Linked DNA regions of Rosistilla ulvae. The protein of the gene in region 1 binds, or shares a complex with, the protein of each later gene. Links are inferred from orthologs where the notes say so. Each region holds a gene or a part of one and is shown on either strand. Other genes may lie near its edges. The genes, in order: EC9_RS19775 and trxA.

Region 1 (7,168 bases):
GCACCACCGAACACGACAGGTATTTCCGTTTAACCGCGTGCCCAACGGGCCGCGCGTCGAACCTAATGGACGCGCGGGGCGTTGCCGCCGCGGTTAAACGATATGGTTCGACGCGTTAGCCACCAAACCGCCCCCGAAGGGATCGCAGAAGGTAGCCGGTGGTTTGAGCGTAGCGAACACCACCGGAAACGAGAGCACAATGGATCGCCGCCCCCGGCGGGGGCGCAGAACCGTCTGCAATCCCGTTGGGATTGTGCTGCGTGATGAGGATCGCATACCGGAGGTGCGCCGCTTCGCGACGACCTCCGGCTACCATCTTGCATCCCTGCGGGAAGCGTCGAGTCCGCAGCAACCACCAATCGTTTAACCGCGTGCCCAACGGGCCGCGCGTCGAGCGCCACCAACGCGCGGGGCGTTGCCGCCGCGGTTAAACTAAGCCGCTGATTGATTTCGCCACAAAAGAAATCGCCCCACCGCTAAACCTCTGTGCTCTCGGTGGCCTCTGTGGCAGAAATGCCCCGGCCGTGGGGCGAAGCTCCGATCCTTTGCATAGCCCAGGCCAAACGGAGCGAGCCCCGCGAGCGAAGTGCCGGCCTGGGAAACGGCCCCTCCATTCCTTACGAAAGGCCCAAGGGGGCGCGAGTCGAATCCCACGAACGCGCGGGGCGTTGCCACCGCGGTTAAACGAAGCCGTCGATTGATTTCGCCACAAAACCGGTTCCCGAAGGGATCGCAGAAGGTAGCCGGTGGTTTGAGCGTAGCGAACACCACCGGAAACGAGAGCACAATGGATCGCCGCCCCCGGCGGGGGCGCACGGTCTGCAATCCCGTTGGGATTGCACGGCGCGATGGAGCTCGCATACCGGAGGTGCGCCGCTTCGCGACGACCTCCGGCTACCGTCTTGAATCCCTGCGGGAAGCGTCGAATCCGCAGCCCCCCCCCAATCGTTTAACCGCGTGCCCAACGGGCCGCGCGTCGAGCGACACCAACGCGCGGGGCGTTGCCACCGCGATTAAACTAAGCCGCTGATTGATTTCGCCACAAAAGAAATCGCCCCACCGCTAAACCTCTGTGCTCTCGGTGGCCTCTGTGGCAGAAATGCCCCGGCCGTGGGGCGAAGCTCCGATCCTTTGCATAGCCCAGGCCAAACGGAGCGAGCCCCGCGAGCGAAGTGCCGGCCTGGGAAACGGCCCCTCCATTCCTTACGAAAGGCCCAACGGGGCGCGAGTCGAATCCCACGAACGCGCAGGGCGTTGCCACCGCGGTTAAACGAAGCCGCTGATTGCGGAAAGTCTCGACGACCTCCTCCGCTACCTCCGAGCGAAAATGCCCCGAATCAGGCACCCTGGCCGGGCTCGACCGACATCGCCCGCTCGACTTCGATCGGGAACTTCAGCGGCGTTCCCTCCTCCTGCTGGTTCAGCGAATTCCATAATTGACGCAAATTGGCGTCGACTGGCGCCTGGTCGATCGTCTCGTCGTAACTGCCCGCAGGAGGCAACGGGCGCTGCCGCGGTGCCGTCGGCTCTTCGGCGACCGCCGGCCAACCGGGGCGGAGCCCCACGGTCCGATCGATCGCCAAGGAAATCAGGATCGTGGCGGTCGCGAGCAGAATCGAAGCCAGGGCGAGCGAGAGGATGCTGCGGGTGAGATCGCGGTTCATGGAATGTTCTGTGCCGCCAAACGCGGCAGATTCGAGGTTCGATTGAGATTCGTCGGCCAACGAGGCTGCCGTTCGCTCAACCACAGCATACCTCATCGATGCTGATCTTGCCCTGGCTCCAGGTGGTGGAAACCGCGCAGCGATCTATAATATGTCCGCCTTCTTTGATATGAGATGATTAGGACAAATACATTTCCCACTGCACGGAGTACCCCCTTGGTGTCGGACACGATTGAAAAAACCGTTATTATCGGCAGCGGACCGGCTGGATGGTCGGCTGCAATTTACGCAGCCCGCGCCAATTTGAATCCTGTCGTTTACGAAGGAACCGTCCGTCCGGAAATGATTCCGCTGGGACAACTGGCCTTTACCACCGAAGTCGAAAATTTTGCAGGCTTCCCGGCCGGTAACATCCGCGCGTTCGTCGAATCAGCTGTCGACAAGTCGCGGCACTGGAACCTGCCCCCCGCTCCCGCTGGCCACGAGAAAGATGGCCAACCGCACTACGCGGTTCAAGGCGTCGAACTGATGGAGCTGATGAAGCAGCAGGCCCTCAACTTCGGCACCCGCGTCGTCAGCGACGATATCGCCAGCGTCGACTTCTCCGGCGACGTCCACACCCTGACCGCTGGCAATGGCGACACCGTCAAAGCTCATACAGTGATCATCGCAACCGGAGCCCGAGCTAACTACATGGGGCTCGAATCCGAAGACGCTTACAAGAACAAAGGTGTCAGCGCGTGTGCGGTCTGCGACGGCGCATTGCCAATCTACCGCAGCAAACCCCTGGCCGTTGTTGGCGGTGGCGATTCGGCGGTCGAAGAAGCGACCTACCTGGCCAATCTCAAAGGAGCCGACACGATCTATCTGATCGTCCGTCGCGATGAGATGCGGGCGTCGAAGGTGATGCAAGAGCGAGCTCTGAACCACCCCAACATCGAGATGTGCTGGAACACAGTTGTCGACGAAGTCCTCGGCGATGGCAAGCTCGTCAACGGCCTGCGATTGCGCAGCACCGCTGACGATTCGACGCGAGAGCTGAAGGTTGGCGGGATGTTTGTCGCGATCGGGCACACCCCCAATACCGCCTTCCTCGACGGCGCGGTGACGATGAACGACAAGGGCTACATCCAGTGGACCAAGCCGTTCCGAACAAACACCAACGTCGAAGGTGTCTTTGCCGCCGGCGACGTCGCCGACGACTACTATCGCCAAGCGATCACGTCGGCCGGCACCGGCTGCATGGCCGCTCTGGACGCCGAGCGTTACCTGGCTGAAAAGTAGCCGACGCCGCCAGTCCGTCGTCTCCCATAAAAAATGCTCAACCGGTCCGCGCAAGCGACCGGTTTTTTTTGTGCCTCAGTGGAAGGTCCAGCCGCCACGCGCCAGCAGTTAATCTTTTGAATGAACCGCTTCGGCGATAGCTCCGGCTCCAACGTAGAAACTACGGCGTCACGACTCTTTTAGGCTAGCCGTTTTATAAGTCCTGAAATCACTGAATCCGCCCAAGGACTCGTAACCTCGTCCTCTACGGAGCGCAGAGGCATCAATCGGTTACGGTGCTTCTCTGTGTTCTCAGTGGCCTCGGTGGCTAAAGAAAAGCTGTCACCATTCCTCTAACCAACGCCCCGCAGGTACAGCTGCCAGCCGCAAGCGAGTGCACCTGCATTGCCGAAACGCATAGCTCCCGAGCCGCCAACGCTGCGGGGATCTCACCGACGCACTTTTTCGCATGAAAGTTGGCCTCCCAGCGACTATGCTTTCCTGTCGCCGAAGGATGAGTAAAATCCCTTTCCGGAGCCAGGAAGGGGCCGCTGGCGACGACAATAACAATCGATAAACGCAAATCCTCGAATGGCTGTCGAGCGATGGTGGCTCAACAGCTCGGACCGCGCGATCGTAGACGATGATGCTAACCAAAGAGACCTTCTTATGAAGCTTGAAATTTTAACGGGGTGGATGCTATTCGCAGTCGCGTTGCTGGGCATCGGATCAGCGGTCGGAGATGAAAATGAATCGTTTCGGATCATCGTGCCGGCCCCCGAAGGCGACCGCTTTTGTCACCTGTCCTGGCCGAAAGTTGTCAAAGCCGATGATGGCAGCATTGTTGTCGCCTACATCGCGGGAAGGAAACACGTCAATGGCGACGGATGCCCGGCGGTGTCGGTCTCCCAAGACGGCGGTCAAAGTTTCACATCGCCTGAGGTGCTGAAGACTTTCGATAGCACGATGCCGTATCAGCACGCTGCCAACCTGGCGATTGGAAAAGCCAAGGATGGTGCCATTGTTTTAATGGTGATGGCGTTTACCGATGACCTCCGCAACAACATCTACGGATGGAGATCCGAGGATCACGGCAAGACTTGGAAAAGCACGGACACTTCCGCGATCGGAGAGAGCAAAACCGGATCGGTCTTCGGCCACGTGTTCCAGGTTCCGAACGAGGGTTTGGCGGTGTGTGGCCACTACCGCAAGCCGCACGGTGACGGCCTTTGGATCGCCTACTCCAAAGACGATGGCAGAACGTGGAACCCGCCAAAAACAATCACGACAAACAAATACTACGAACCAACTTTCATCTCCACGGGCGGACGTCTGATCGGATTGGTTCGCGAAAATTCAGCACACGCCTACCATCAGTACACCAGCGATGACCGGGGCGTCAGTTGGCAATTCCAACCGAGCGTAATCCAGGGGAACAAAGATGCGAACCACCCCAGCCCATTCATCGTTTCGGATCCGACTCAGCCCGATAGACTCTATGCGCTCCAGACGGAGCGAACGGACAAAAATCAGATCAGCCTTTGGCAAGCTGAGAGCGACACGCTGCAATGGAAGCGGAACCGTCTCCTGACATCCTCTCCCGGCGTAGAGGATTTCGGCTACCCTTGGATGACGCACCTCACCGGCAATGAGTGGTTTATGGTCTATTACGCGGGTGAAAGTGATGGCCCCAACGCAATCTATGGACGGACCATCACCATTTCGCCACGGTAAGCGAAAAAGGAGCTCAACGCGCCGGCGCCACCGACGCGATCTTGATGCCGATCGACGAATCCACCCCTTGCGCCAGCGCCTGCCGTCCGCTGCTCCACCCCACCGCTCCAACTTTGGCGCACCCGCGACTGCGAGCTCGAACTCTCCCAACGGAAAAACATCCGTGTCATCGCGGCCGGCACGCCGTATAATTTGGCGTAAGGGAGGACCATAGCGATGAATTCCAACAACGATCCTGGCCGTTCATTTTTTCGTCACGAAAACATCTTCTGGATAGTCACGATAGCCGTCGCGATAGCGATCGCCCTACTAATCGTCCGCCGCGTGCTGTAGTAACCGCCCGCGGTCGTTTTCCCCGCGCACTGGCGTCCCAAATCGTTGCAGCCCAAGCTACGCGCTCTGCCGCGATCTCTCGGTGCAATCACTGCGAACAAACCTCGCCCCCTGCCTTCATGCTTGCATTACGCCGAACGACGGGTAAAATCCCATCCAGCCGTCCATGAGAGGGGCACGAGCGATGGCGTCTGAACAAGCCTCCCCCTAAGCAACGAAGCCCATCGCAATCGACGACATTGACCAAAGTGAGTCGTACCACGCGAGGTCGTCGATGGGTTGCTAACACAACACGCAACCTCCCGAGAACAATCCTAAATCCCCGATTCTCACTAACAACACCGGTGAGAACCATAGTTCGTCGATAAATGATTTAGCTCTATATATGTCTCTAAGACCAACACCTGATACCGTTTTCACACCACGTGCAGCTTCTATCAATCCAGATATGTATGTGGCACGAGAAGAGCTTGAAAGAGCGCTCCGCAATGGTCTGAATAGCCAACAGCACCTGCTCATCCATGGTGACAGCGGAACTGGTAAATCCTGGCTGTACAAGAAGGTGCTGTCCGACTTAGATGTCCACTTTGAGGTTGCAAATCTCGCTAACGCTTCTAGGCTCGGTTCAATCACCAATGAATTGGCAAACCTCGTCTCGCGTCACGAGATCGCTGAGAAGACGGGATACTCTGAAAGCAAATCTGCTGAACTAAACACGATCGTAGCAAAAGGCAGACTGGACCATACGGGACAATACGAACTGGGGCAGAAGGAACCCTTCGAGTCTTGTCTTGCAGCTATTCGGCAACGCGCCGGTTCGCGATCTGGCATATTGGTTCTAGACAATCTTGAAGCAGCTTTCACGGACCAATTTCTCAAAGAGCTTGCTGATCTTCTGATCCTCTGTGACGACGAACGTTACGCGTACTACGACGTCAAACTACTGATTGTGGGAGTTCCAAGCGGAGTACGGGAGTACTACTACAAGACGCCCCACCACGCGACAGTCGCCAATCGCCTGAGAGAGCTTCCCGAGGTGTCGCGTCTATCACTTACGCAATGCAGGTCGCTTGTGGAGAAGGGATTTGAGAAACGACTACGGTATACAGTCGAAGACCCCAGTTCGGTATACAAACATGTTGCTTGGGTTACGGATCGCATTCCGCAGATGATCCATGAGTACTGTCTCGAAGTTGCCAACCTGATACATCACTCAGGGTGCACGGTCGACTCAGACACGCTCGAAAGGGCAGACGAGCTTTGGCTCTCGCAATCTATGTACCACGGCTACGCCGTGGTTGAACAACATATGAACGAACGAGACACCAAGGCCGGTCGGCGAAATCAAACGCTGTTCGCTTTGGGTTGCACGGAAAATGAACATGTCAAGGCATCCGACGTTGAAGAATTGATTCGACGAGAGTTTCCCAATTCAACAAGCGGAACCACGCTCAATGTCACCCAGATTCTTGCGCAGCTCGGTAAAGGAGACCAACCTGTTCTCAAGCGAACGCCAAAAGGAGATGCGTATGCCTTCGCTGACCCAAGGTATAGGATGGCGTTGCGTGCAATGATGATGAAAACGGCAGATGAGCGTGTCGAGAAGGTCCCATTGACAAACAAGTAAACGACGAACCATTGGATGCAACGGAGCGGCAGTGGTCCGGTTTCTCGTGACATCAATATCAGCTCCCGCCGCCCGCTGATCCCGGTCGTTACATGCCAGTAGAAGACATGCGATTCATCCGCGATTCATAAAACGAACAACGTCGGTTCGACACCATGCCGGTGTGCAATAGTGGCCGCATGATCACTGCGACGATGCAGAAAAGGTTCCAGGACTCAAAGTCTGTTTTGAGTCCTGGAACCTTTTCCTATCCCAAAATGAGATCGTAGCCGGCGATTCTAAGCGGCGACCGAACCATGCGATGATACGGAGCGACGGTCGTTGCCCTTTACGCAATGTTGCAGCTCACGGCCGCCGCCCGCATAACGCTGGCCATAGTCGGCGGACTCAAATCTCTCGTTATGAATTCATGACCAAACCTATTAAAGCACACAAAAGAGGTCACATACTTGCCATCGTCATGATTGGCATCGTCGTATGGAGATGTCACCGATGCATATTCCTTGAATTCACAGGTGAACGTGCTAGGGCAACAATTGAAGAGATA
Region 2 (7,048 bases), 940 kb from region 1 along the record:
TTACCATGCAACCGTATCGATTCACGACGGCTCCGCACTATGGTGATAATCAAATTTTCACCGATCCGATGCCGAGCTTCGCCTGTCCTTCTTCGCCGTTGGGCGGCACTGCGAAAGCGGCAGGTCAGATCGGCAGCATCGACCAAGGAACGCTGCACTACAACGCCAACGCCGGTTCGGTGAATTATGACATGGTCAACACTTCAAGTTCGAGCCAAGACTACAGCACCTCGGGTGTGATCTATCCGAAGAGCAAGGTCAAATTCGCTCACATCACCGACGGAACGAGTTCGACGATCTTGGTGGGCGAATGCTCCGACCGCCAGGGCTGGACCGATTCGATGCTCAACAGTTGGGGCGGGATTCTGCCTTGGACTTGGGGCTATTATTCCTACTCGTCAGGTGGCTTCCTGCAGATGGACAACAAGAACCTTCAGTATCCGATCAACTTCGAAGGGACGACGTCAACGAACGTGACGCCTTATCGCAGTGCACATCCCGGTGGTGCCCAGTTCTCGCTTTGTGATGGCAGTGTGCGTTTCTTGACCGAAACGATGGACTACGTCGTGTTGGACGCCATGGCGACCCGAGCTCGTGGTGAAGTTGTTTCGTTCGAGTAGTTTCTCGTTTACCCGTCTTTAAGAGTTTGGAAGCTATCCAATGAAGTCCATGAACTATTTCGCCGGCCGATCCTCGCTGCTTCGCTTTGCCGCAAGCGGTGCCGCGATCGCTCTGCTGTGCATCGTCGGCTGTGGGCCTGCTGAAAAGCGGGTTGCGACGGCACCGGTAAAAGGAAAGGTTGTCTATAAGGGGGCCCCGGTGACAACTGGGACCGTGATGTTTATCCCCAGCGGCGGTGGACCGCCTGCGACGGGAGAGATCCAGCCCGATGGCAGCTATAGCCTGAAGACCTATGATCCCGAAGATGGAGCGGTTGTCGGCCGACATGCCGTGACGATCTCCGCGATCGAACTGGCGACCGGGTCTCCCGAAGATCCCGCCTCGGATCCAAAGCTTTTGGTTCCGACGAAATACAGCAGTTCCAAGATGTCGGGCCTAACCGCCGAAGTCAGCGATGGCGAAAACGCTGTCGATTTTGAACTAGAAGGGCCGTTGAAGTAATCGGTGATATCGCTTGATCCATCAGTTGCCCATGTTTGAATCACTCCCTCCCGAGATGCGGCTGTTCTGGTCGCATCGCCAGTTAACTTTCCCACCTTTGTTCGAATCCCACCTCACTACGATGCGATCGTCCTGATCGCATTCCCGCCCTTATCTTTCCCGCCTGGGCTCATACCCTTTGAGTCTGCAAAGCGCGGCACGTCATCTAAGGCGTGCCGCCTTTTCTTTTTTATAGACGTCGCCGATGCGTTGGTTCATCGAGATGTTAGAAGCCGCCACGGTTTCCGAAATGAAAACCGTGGCTGTTTCCCGATGTTTTGCGTAGTGCGTTTGGTACGCGACCGCCGGAGCGGTCTCGCGAACCTGGAGTGTTAACGCAACGTTAGGCGTTTGCAGAGTCGCCGCCGGATGCTTGCAGAACTTCCGTAACAGCGGCGAGAGCCGCCGGCAGATCCAAGCAGCCGTCGTAGAGAGCCCGACCGATGATGCAGGCGTGCGTGTTTTGCGCCGTCAGTTGACGAACGTCTTCGACAGTCGTCACGCCACCGCTGGCGATCACGGGGATGTCGGTCGCGGCCCGCATCTCCGCCAGAGCTTCCAAGTTGGGGCCCGAGAGCATTCCGTCTTTGGCGATGTCGGTGTAGATGATCGCCGCGATGTTTTCGGTCTTACTGCGAAGATCCTTCGCCAGATCGACAGCAGATCGTTGGCTTGTTTCCAACCAGCCATCGGTAGCGACCATGCCGTCGCGGGCATCGATCCCAGCGGCCAGTCGTTTTGGATAACGATCGCACATCCGCGCGAACCAATCGGGCTGCTTCAGCGCCGCACTGCCGACGATCAGACGCGACAGTCCGAGACCAAACAGGTCATCGATCGCCGCGTCATCGCGAACGCCGCCGCCCAGTTGGCAGGGAACATCGACAGCGTGCAGGATGTCGGCGATCGCTTGTCGGTTTTCGGGGATCGGTGCGCCGCGAGCGGCGTCCAGATCGACCAGGTGCAGGAACTGGGCGCCTCGGCTGACCCACTGCCGCGCCATCGTGGCCGGCTCGTCGCTGAAGACGGTCTCGCGGGCGTAATCACCCTGTTTCAAACGAACGCATTTGCCACCACGCAAATCAATCGCTGGCCAAATCTCCACTCGCGGCTCCTCGCTGCTTGCAATATCTCGAATTCAGAAGGTCCCTTCTGAACGCATTGTCGCACACCCTGGAAAGACCGACAACTTGGGGTGTTGGGGAATCAGGGCTAATAAGTGTTTGCGCTTCGGCTGATACCTAAGATTAAAACACTGGATAACCCTGTTGGGGATTTCAGGGGGTCTCGATGACCATGTTTTCCGCGATCCGATTCCCCTCGCCCCCCAGCTGCCGAATCGCTTTGGCGGCTGCATTTTCTTCGGTGACGATACAGTTGTTGACGATCGATTGGACGCATTCGTCCAACAGGACCCCCGCTTTCGGGAAGCCGCGGACCGTCGATTGACTGAAGACAATCTGGCTGCAGCGGTGCAGTTCGATCGCTCCGTCGACATCGCCCACGCCATTGATCGCGTTGGCGACCAGCAGGCATCCGCTGCACTGGGTCAGCCGGATGCCAAGTTTGGCGTCGGAGGCATCGCCGTAACCGTATCGCGGGTTGCGGTCGAAGGTGTTCCCCGAGACGACAACCGCTTCGCAGTTTTTCAGCAGGATGTTGCGGTCGTATCCCTTCCAAATCGTGTTGCCGGTGATCGCCACGCCACGGGTGTTCTGGACGTAGATATTGTGCTGGACGTCGGACAGGATGTTGCCGGAGATCGTGACGTTGCCGTGCCGCAGTTCTTCGGTGAACTTCTGCCGGTTGCTTTGTAAGTCGATCCAGATGTTGGCCGAATCCTTGCCGTGGTGGGTGTGTTGGATCGTGCAGCCAGTGATCGCCACCTCACCGATGCTTCCCTCTTCGGAATCCAGCAGCACGTTGGCGGCTGCCGGAGCGTCGGGAGTCCCCATGTTCGCTTCGATGTCACAGCCGGCAATGTGGACGTTGCGGACATCGCCGCCGCGGATCACGACGCCTCCCGCAGCGTTGTAACTGATGTGCGAACCGACGATGTTGGCTTGGTGCAAACTGACGTGGTCGAAGTAGACGCCGGCGCCGCTGTTTTCATACAGGTGGCAATCGCTGACGATCAGATTGCGGTTCCGCGAGGTCAGTCGGATCGCGTGCCGCGATTTGCGAATCGTCAGATCGCGGATCGTCGGCTGCATCACACCGACCAGTTCGATCCCGTCGGCTTCGGGGTGATTGCCGATGATTTCGAAACCGGCGATCAGCGGTGCGTTCTCTTTTTCAAAGACCTGCGGCTTGATCGTTTTCGGGGCGGCGGTTCCTTTGAGCGTCCCAGTGATCCGGATTGCGGGGCCGGGGCCATTCATCACGATCCGCGAATGACCTTGGCCAACGATATGCAGCGGCCCCGTCTTCGACAGATCGATCTCCAGCGGTTGGTCGATCTCCAGCGTTCCAGCTGGCAACAGCATGCGACCTTCAGAGATCAGTTTATCGGCGGGGTTGTCCTGTGCCGCAGAGAAATTGGGCAGGCAGATGAGGGTGAGTATCGCAACACGCAGCGAGGCAGAGAACGGTGCGGAGCGAAACGATAGGAGGGAGGGGAAGGCGGGGTGGGAGGTCACAGTCGGATACACCTGTGCAGGAGGAATCGAAAGCCCAACGTGAGCAGAGGACAGTCTAATCGGTGACGCCACGGAAGAAAGCAGCTTGCGGCCGTCTCTCTCCGTGGGATCACAATTATGTCACTCGGGTCACATTCCCGCTTAGCTATCGATTCCGCAGGCGTTACGCCTTGGCGGTATCCAGTGCCGCTTGCAGCGAACCCTTCGGGCGAACGCCGACGAAGCTTTCGGAGATCTCACCATTCTTGAAGACCAAGATGGTTGGGATGCTGCTGACGCCGTACTTCTGTGCAGCGCCGGGGTTTTCGTCGATGTTGACCTTACCGATTTTCAGATCGGGGTTTTCACCGGCCAGTTCTTCGATCATCGGCGCGATCTGACGGCAGGGACCGCACCAAGGCGCCCAGAAATCGACCAGAACAGGCGCATCCGACTGGAGCACTTCGGTGTCGAAATTTTGATCGGTGAATTCGGCTACGTTTCCAGCCATAACTACTACTCCAGTTTGGTGTGATCGAGGCAGCCGATGCCGCCTCTGAGAACATGCGTTTCAGAAATTCGATGCTTGGTCGAACTGTCCATCGAAGAACAAAATTGTAGCGCAACGGTGGAAAGTGTCAATTTGGCATGCGGATTTCAAACCGCCCAGATTCATGAGCGAATCTCGTGCCGAGATCCTTGCCAAGGCTTTCCGGATCGCCGTACAGTGAGATATAGGTCGGTTCATCTCTCACAATCGAAAGGTTCCCTCGATGGATATCAGTTCAATGGATCAATTGGCGAAGAAAAAATGCAAGCCGTGCGAGGGGGGAGTGGACCCTTGTTCGGCGGCCGAAGCCCAGAAGCAGTTGCAAAACCTTCCGGGCTGGCAGTTGTCCGACGACGAGAAATGGATTCGCAAGCAGTGGAATGTGAAGCACTTTGTGCAGGGGATGGAGTTCCTGAACCGCGTGGCGGAAGTGGCCGAGCAGGACGGGCACCATCCCGACGTCCACCTGATCGGCTACCGAAAGGTCAACATCGAACTGAGCACCCACGCGATCGGCGGGCTGAGCGAAAACGATTTCATCCTGGCGGCGAAGATCGATCAGGTCGCTCCGTAGGGTAGAGGTAGTCCGTTGCGAGACTCTTTTCCGGCCGTTGGCACCCCACAACGTTCGGTTACGTCGGTCCGTTCGGATCGACAAGGGGCATCTGCATCGCGGGCTGATCGGGTTGATCCCAGCGATGTTGCGCGAGCTGTCCGTCGCCGCGGGCCATCAGGCGCCGAGGATCGATGTCGATCTCATCATCGGGCTGTAGATCGCGAAGCAGTCCTTCGGCGACAAAGTTCCCGGCGTCATCTAGATGGCCATATAAAAATCCCGAACCCTTGGCGGTATCGGATTCGTGTTGCTCGATAAACATCCCGACGCGATCGCGCGCCGCGTCGATCGAGTGCAGCGCGGGGTGGGGCAGCGTGTTGGAAAGGTTGCCAAGCGGACTGATGGCGACGAGTTTTGCATCGTCCAGAGAAATCGTTAGCAACAACGCCGCTGTCCCTTGGTCGCCATCGATCGATAGATCGCGCAAGCGGTCGATTGGATCGACGTGCAGGGGGCGTGTGGCGAGGACAACAACGCGATTGTTCGACATCCGTAGCCCTTCGGGATGCAAGGTCCAATCGGAATCGAGTTCGATCTGGCGAACGGGCTGGGCCGTTCCGGGGTGCTGCGATTGGATGTCGACCAAAACCAACCACTCGGGAGTTGCTTGGTCATATAACAAGACAAAATCGGGCTGGGCGGCGATTGCGTAGCCGGCGAAGTTTGCCACCGTCAACGAATCGAATAAACGGATCGAATCGCCCGATAGATCCAAGATGTCGATCGACGTGGCGATTCCCGAACCGTCGGATTGAACGGTGCGAACGGCGGTTGCCGTTTGGTCGTTGGCGATTTGGAAACTGCCGATCCATCCGCTGCCCAAATCGATCTCGGCAACTGGAGCGATCGCCCCCGCGCCGACCGCGTATTGGGTGAGCCAGTTGTGCAGCGGGACACCGACGTTTTCGGAGTCCTGCATGTTGAAGGGCTCCGTCGTGTCGTCGCGCGTAGTCAGGGTCAGCAAGCGATCGCCCAACGGTCGTGTGATCCCGGCGGAGATCGGCTGCGACGCGATCTCGCGGAGGCCGTCGTCGGTGATCGCAAACGAATGGACGGTTTCAGGTGCTGGTTGCCGATCGATCGTCGCGATCGTTGGTAGTTCGGAGTGCATCACCAGGATCAAATGCCGGTCCGCAAGATGCAGCTCTTTGAGAAGGCCTGGCACGGTTTGTTGGATCGCTTGCCGCGGCGATGGGGATGGCGTTTGCAGGTCGATCGTCGCGACCAATGTTTGCAGGGGAACGCCGTCCAACGATGCCGATTCGGAAGTCCCCTGTTGCCACGTCCACTGAGTCCCAAAGACGATCGCGCGATCACCGTCGATCAGCATTCGGTCGACATGAAAACCAGGATCGATGACATCGCGAGCCGGCCTCAAGCCGCCATGATCGTCGCGGTCGAAGATCCACAGCCGGCTGGCAAAGCCTGTCTGTTGTGAACTGTCGACGACGACGACACGCCCCTCCGATTCGTGAATCAAACCGTCGGTTGCATGGCCTGGGGATACGGCGATTTCGACAGCAGCGGCGTGCAGCGGTGCCAATAGCGGTTGGTTGCGATGATCGATCGCGTTCGAATCGCTGGGGAATCCTGGAACAATCGTGATGTCGCTGGCCAGCAGACGGCGGGCTTCGAGCGATTCGTAGCGAAGCTTTCGTTGCGATGTCATGCGTCGGGAACCCGTGGTTTTCGCGTGGCCGATCCGCCCGTGTGGAATGCTGCCTGGGACCGTGCTGCTGGGCCCGCCGGTGTTGCCCTCGGGCGCTGCTCCCCGTTTTGCGAAATGGTTGCGGGGGAACAAGTTGCCATTATCGGTGCGATAGCACGGCGGTTGCAAGGTGTCCGCAGTCTGTTCCAAGGGGAAGTCTGTTTTTGCGTGAGGCAAATCAGCCGGACGCTGTCGTGTGGCGGCTGAGCCTTCTATTGAGACATGGACTGGGGCTGCCGCTTGGCTGCGGGGGAGGGACAAGGTCTGCCGCTGGTGCGACGCTAGCAAAGTACAGATTGCCTGACCCGAACGACCCACACCACCGGGAGTAGGGATCGTATCGAGCATGCCGACTTCGCCTGATTTACCACCGATTGTGCCGACGATACCGATTC

The links.
Region 2: the proteins of EC9_RS19775 (region 1) and trxA are in contact, whole or in part, in a crystal structure (PDB 1F6M), measured with the Escherichia coli proteins. The link is inferred for Rosistilla ulvae from one-to-one orthologs.

The regions. Positions count from the first base shown.
Region 1 is NZ_CP036261.1:5,585,820-5,592,987, reverse strand. What follows is about bases 949-3,915. They hold EC9_RS19775 (FAD-dependent oxidoreductase), read left to right. Parts: upstream 949-1,883; coding sequence 1,884-2,948; downstream 2,949-3,915. Other genes in these bases: EC9_RS19770 (sialidase family protein), read left to right, coding at 3,597-3,915; EC9_RS19780 (hypothetical protein), read right to left, coding at 1,338-1,664. In the rest of the region: more of EC9_RS19770, read left to right, coding at 3,916-4,661; EC9_RS19765 (ATP-binding protein), read left to right, coding at 5,380-6,621; EC9_RS19760 (DUF3592 domain-containing protein), read left to right, coding at 7,031-7,168.
Region 2 is NZ_CP036261.1:6,532,422-6,539,469, reverse strand. What follows is about bases 2,628-5,474. They hold trxA (thioredoxin), read right to left. Parts: upstream 4,291-5,474; coding sequence 3,964-4,290; downstream 2,628-3,963. Other genes in these bases: EC9_RS23270 (hypothetical protein), read right to left, coding at 4,962-5,474; EC9_RS23275 (4a-hydroxytetrahydrobiopterin dehydratase), read left to right, coding at 4,553-4,903; EC9_RS23285 (right-handed parallel beta-helix repeat-containing protein), read right to left, coding at 2,628-3,647. Outside these bases: EC9_RS23300 (DUF1559 domain-containing protein), read left to right, coding at 1-620; EC9_RS23295 (hypothetical protein), read left to right, coding at 661-1,122; hisA (1-(5-phosphoribosyl)-5-[(5-phosphoribosylamino)methylideneamino]imidazole-4-carboxamide isomerase), read right to left, coding at 1,505-2,266; more of EC9_RS23285, read right to left, coding at 2,439-2,627; more of EC9_RS23270, read right to left, coding at 5,475-6,614. UniProt on the Escherichia coli protein: Participates in various redox reactions through the reversible oxidation of its active center dithiol to a disulfide and catalyzes dithiol-disulfide exchange reactions.